Regions from separate parts of the Ornithinimicrobium ciconiae genome, predicted to be linked through region 1. Evidence: riboswitches for the same ligand, from Rfam matches in the RefSeq annotation. Region 1 holds a riboswitch; the other holds the start of a gene.
What was found. A riboswitch is a leader RNA that binds a small molecule or an ion and turns the genes downstream of it on or off. The one in region 1 is predicted to bind S-adenosylmethionine.
Positions count from the first base shown of each region.

Region 2: linked by a shared signal. The riboswitch ahead of FNH13_RS03495 (bifunctional o-acetylhomoserine/o-acetylserine sulfhydrylase) and the one ahead of FNH13_RS07805 (flavin reductase family protein) in region 1 are both predicted to bind S-adenosylmethionine.

Region 1 is NZ_CP041616.1:1,706,643-1,709,027, reverse strand. Features, by position in the region: gene sfnG (dimethylsulfone monooxygenase SfnG) at 1-431, opposite strand, end outside; gene FNH13_RS07805 (flavin reductase family protein) at 435-962, opposite strand; SAM riboswitch class I at 1,220-1,310, opposite strand; gene FNH13_RS19750 (AMIN-like domain-containing (lipo)protein) at 1,392-2,168, opposite strand; gene FNH13_RS07795 (hypothetical protein) at 2,290-2,385, shown strand, end outside.
Region 2 is NZ_CP041616.1:764,083-766,467, reverse strand. Features, by position in the region: gene FNH13_RS03500 (thiamine pyrophosphate-binding protein) at 1-644, opposite strand, end outside; SAM riboswitch class IV at 825-945, shown strand; gene FNH13_RS03495 (bifunctional o-acetylhomoserine/o-acetylserine sulfhydrylase) at 1,166-2,385, shown strand, end outside.

The DNA.
Region 1 (2,385 bases):
TCCTCGTGGTCCAGCCACGGCAGGCCGAGGTCGGTGTACTCCCGCTTGAACCAGCCGGAGACGACGTTGAGCGCGAGGCGGTTGTTGTGCAGATCCTGCGCCGTGGCGGCGAGTTTGGCCAGGATGGTCGGTGGCCACTGCCCGGGGTGCACGGCGGCGATCACCTTGAGCCGCTCGGTCGCTGCGAGCAACCCGAGCGAGAACGAGACGGACTCGTGCTGGGCGTCCGCGCCATACGAGGCCAGGTAACGCACCTGGGTGAGCGCGTAGTCGAAACCGACCCGCTCGGCGGTCTGCGCCACCTCCCGGTTGTAGTCCGGGGTGTGGTTGGTCCGCTGCTCGATGGTGGAGACCACCAGGCCGCCGGAGACGTTGGGCACCCAGTAGGCGAAGGACAGGTCCTCGGGCGTGGTCAGGTCGTAGGTCGTCATCAGTCAGGCTCCTGCGGTGGTCGGGGTGGCGAGCGGGGCGTAGGCGCCGGCGTGGTGCAGCAGCGGGCGTCCGGGGACAGTCGTCGCGTGCTCGACGCGAGCGATCGTCACGAAGCTGTCGCCGGCGTCCACCAGGTCCTGGACCCGGGTGATGAGCCGGACCCGGACGTCACGCAGCCGCGGCAGACCGTGGTCGTCATAGGCCCACACGTCGTCGTCGACGAACCGCTTGCTGCGGTCCCGCGCGAAGCGCTGGGCCAGTGCCTCCTGGCCCTCCCCGAGCAGGTGCAGCGCGGCACGGCCGGTGTGGGCGAGGGTGACCAGCGAGGACGAGTTCTTGCTGATGTTGAAGGAGACGAGCGGCGGGGTGAGCGAGACCGAGATGATCGAGATCGCGGTGAAGCCGACCGGGCCGCGCTCCCCTGAGCCGGTGACGACCCAGGTGCTGGCGGCGGCCTGCCCGAACGCGGTGCGCAGGTCGAGGTGGACGTCCGGAGGGACGGTGGGGTGGGTGAGTGGTTGTGCGGACATGAGGTTCCTTCGAGCAGGGTCCGGTATGCCGGACCGCAGGTGTGTGGGGTGTGCTGGCCGGCTCGGCCCGCGGGTCAGCGAGCGGGGTTGGGCAGCGGGTGCGTCGGGCGGACGCGCAGAAAGTTCGGCGGGCAGCGCGTCAGGAGCGACAGGCGCTGACCGCCCGGCGCATCAGGTCGACGTCGCGACGCAGGTGCGGGCGGTGCACGGTCAGTGGTGGTTCGGCCGGGCCGAGCGTGGTGCGGTGGTGCACGATGCCTCCATCGATCCTGGCGTGAGCACCTGTCCGGACGTGGATGGTTGCTGCGGCGTCAACGAGCCAGATCTCTCGGCCGCTCTGGATGGGTGGACCCAGACAATCACAGGATCTTCGGCAAAGTCAAGACACAGACTGGGCGCGCCGAAGGATCCGTTTCCTCGGCGGGGTGTTCAGTGCTGGACGTCGATGACGAGGCGCTCGGGACCACTGAGTCGGAACACCCGGAAGGGCGTCTCGGTCTCCAGCCCGACATACACCTGGAGCTGCCCCTCGAAGGGCACGCCGCGCAGCACCTCGGTGACTGTCTGCAGCTCCCCTCCGTCGACGAGCAGCAGCCCGTCGTCGTAGGCCGGGTCGTCCGGCTCCGGGTAGGCCATGCCCTGGGCAGTGACCACCAGGACGGCCGGGCCGGTGAGGTCGACGGGGGTCCCGCTGCCGTCGAGGGCTGGGTCGTCGACATACTCCACCCGCCAGCCCACCTCCCCGGTCCCGGACAGGTCGAGCACCACGCGGTCGTAGCCGTCCTGCACGCCCAGGCGCACGTCATCGACCAGGAGCTGCACCCCTGCCGCCGGGTCGCGGGTGAGCAGCGTTCCGGGCGCGGCAAAGTCGGGCAACGCGCTCGTGGCATCGTCGCCGTCTGCGACACCGGCCGTGCCCTCGGTCGTGGTGGGTGCAGTGCTCCCGCCGCCGGAGGGGTCCTGCTCGGCAGTGGCGCCGGGCGGGGCGGGTGCGGGTGGGGCGGGTGCAGGTGGGGTGGCGGTGGGAGCGGTACTGTCCGCGTCGTCCAGCGTGTCGGTGTCCTCCGCGGAGTCGGTCGCCTCGGACGGTGCCGTCGGACCGATCGTGATCGACTCGTCCTGCTCGATCTGAGTGCCGCAGGCCGCGAGCGCCAGGACCGTGGCGAAGACCGCCACGGCCTCGGCTCCTCGGTGAGCGCCCGCCATACCCTCAGCGTAAACCCGGGACCGGCGGCCCACGACGTCATCGTCGCCACAGATGCGCAGGTCACTACGGTGCTGTGGAAAACCTCAGCGCCGATCGAGGGGTTTGCTTCAGATTCACCCCATGAGCAATAAGACTTTCGACCTCGATGCCCGGACCCAGATGCCCTCCCTCTACGACCCTGACGTGGCCAACGACGCCCTGGAGGCGTTCGTCGAG
Region 2 (2,385 bases), 940 kb from region 1:
CCGGCTCCGGCCAGCCACGCCCCGCGCCCGGCGAGGAGCACCGGGCGTTGAGCGCCCGCGAGCGCGCGGGCGATCTCGGCCACCTTGCCCGTCGCCAGCTCACCGGTGGGCGCGACCGGCGGGGGCACCATCGGGTCCGGCGCCGCCGGGATGTCCCCGACGTCAAGGCCGGCCACGTCATACGGGATGGCCAGGACGGCGGGCAGGGAGTAGGACAGTGCGTGCTCGATCGCGAGCATGGCGGTGGCCGCCGAGTCGGTGCGTCCGACGGTGAAGGTGCGCACCCCCACGGCGCTGGCTAGGGCCAGCTGGTCCACGTCCCACGGTCGGCGCCCCCAGCGGGGCGCCTCCCCGGTCACCAGGATGAGCGGGATGCGTGCCTGGGCCGACTCCGCGAGGGAGGTGAGGGTGTTGGTGAACCCAGCCCCGTAGGTCGTGGTGGCGGCAGCCAGCCCACCGCCGGCGCGGTAGCAGGCGTCGGCGGCCACCACCGCCCCCGCCTCGTGGCGGACCGCCGTGAAGACGGCGTCGGTCTCCCGCTCGAGCGCGTCGAGAAAGTGTGCGTTTCCGTTGCCCATCACCCCGAAGACCTGGCTGATGTGCCGGGTCAGCGTGGCGGCGACATGCGCGGAGACAGTGGCCATGAGTTTATTCCTCCTGGGGTGTGACAGCCGACTGTAGCCGCCTCTCTTCGGCCCGAAGGCCCAAACCGCATGATCCGCACTGATTCGTGGCCGTTTTGTCGCAGAACCTTCGATCTGGACACCCTGTGAGGCCTGACAACCGAATTGACCTCGGTGACGCCTTCTGATAGAACTACGTCAGGTCATGAGTCCCAACGTCAAGCCCCGGCTCGTTGGGCGGCAACCCTCCACTCGCGGTGGGGTGCCCCGGGTGATGACCCGGCGGACGTGGCACCGGAGCTGCGATCCGCAAGCGCGGGCCCGTCGACCGGTGGGCCCAGTGACGCACAAAGGAGCGCTGCTGTGACCTGTTGCCGAATGCCCAACCGCTGAGTCCGCCACCGGAGACCAGCACGCCCGACCCCGGGCCGAGTCTGCGCGACTCAGCCGGCGCCACCACGCCGCCTCACCTCGATCCACCCTTCCCTGACACGCCTCGCGCGCCCTACCCGCGCACCCTGAAACCCTTTGGAGAGCACACCATGTCCTGGTCCTTCGCCACCCGACAGATCCACGCCGGTCAGACCCCGGACACCGCCACCGGTGCCCGCGCCCTGCCGATCTACCAGACCACCTCCTTCGTCTTCGACAACGCGGACGTCGCCGCCGCCCGGTTCAACCTCGAGGACCTCGGCCCGATCTACACCCGCATCGGCAACCCGACGACCGAGGTCGTGGAGAACCGCCTCGCCGACCTCGAGGGCGGCGTGGGGGCCCTGCTGCTGGCCAGCGGCCAGTCCGCGTCCACCTTCTCGATCCTCAACGTCGCCCAGGCCGGTGACCACCTGGTCGCCTCCCCCAGCCTGTATGGCGGGACGCAGAACCTTTTCGCCCAGACCCTGCCCCGGCTGGGCATCGAGGTCACCTTCGTCGAGGACCCGACCGACCCGGAGTCCTGGCGCGCCGCATCCAACGAGCGCACCCGCGCCTTCTTCGGTGAGAGCATCGCCAACCCCAGTGGTCTCGTCCTGGACATCCGTGGGATCGCCGACGTCGCGCACGAGGTCGGCGTGCCGCTGATCATCGACAACACCATCGCCACGCCCTACCTCACCCGCCCGATCGAGCACGGCGCTGACATTGTCGTGCACTCCGCCACCAAATACCTCGGTGGCCACGGCACCGCGATCGGTGGCGTGCTGATCGACAGCGGCAACTTCGACTACGCGCAGTACCCCGACAAGTACCCCGGCTTCAACGAGCCGGACGAGGGCTATCACGGCCTGACCTTCGCCAAGGACCTCGGCGTCGGCAATGAGACCTTCGGCGGGACCAACCTGTCCTACATCCTGCGCGCCCGGGTCACCCTGCTGCGCGACATCGGCCCGGCGATTTCCCCGTTCAACGCCTTCCTGATCGCCCAGGGCGTCGAGACCCTCTCGCTGCGCGTGGAGCGCCACGTGGCCAACGCCAAGAAGGTCGCGAACTGGCTGCTGGACCAGGAGCAGGTCGTCTCGGTGAGCTATGCGGGACTGCCCGGGCACCCGTCATACGAGCTCGCGCAGCGGTATCTGCCCGACGGCGCCGGGGCGGTGCTCGCCTTTGAGATCGCCGGCGGCCTGGAGGCGGGCAAGGCCTTCGTCTCGGCCCTGGAGCTGCACTCCAATGTCGCCAACATCGGCGACGTCCGCTCACTGGTCATCCACCCGGCCTCCACCACCCACCGCCAGCTCAACGAGGGTGCCCTGGCCGCGGCCGGGGT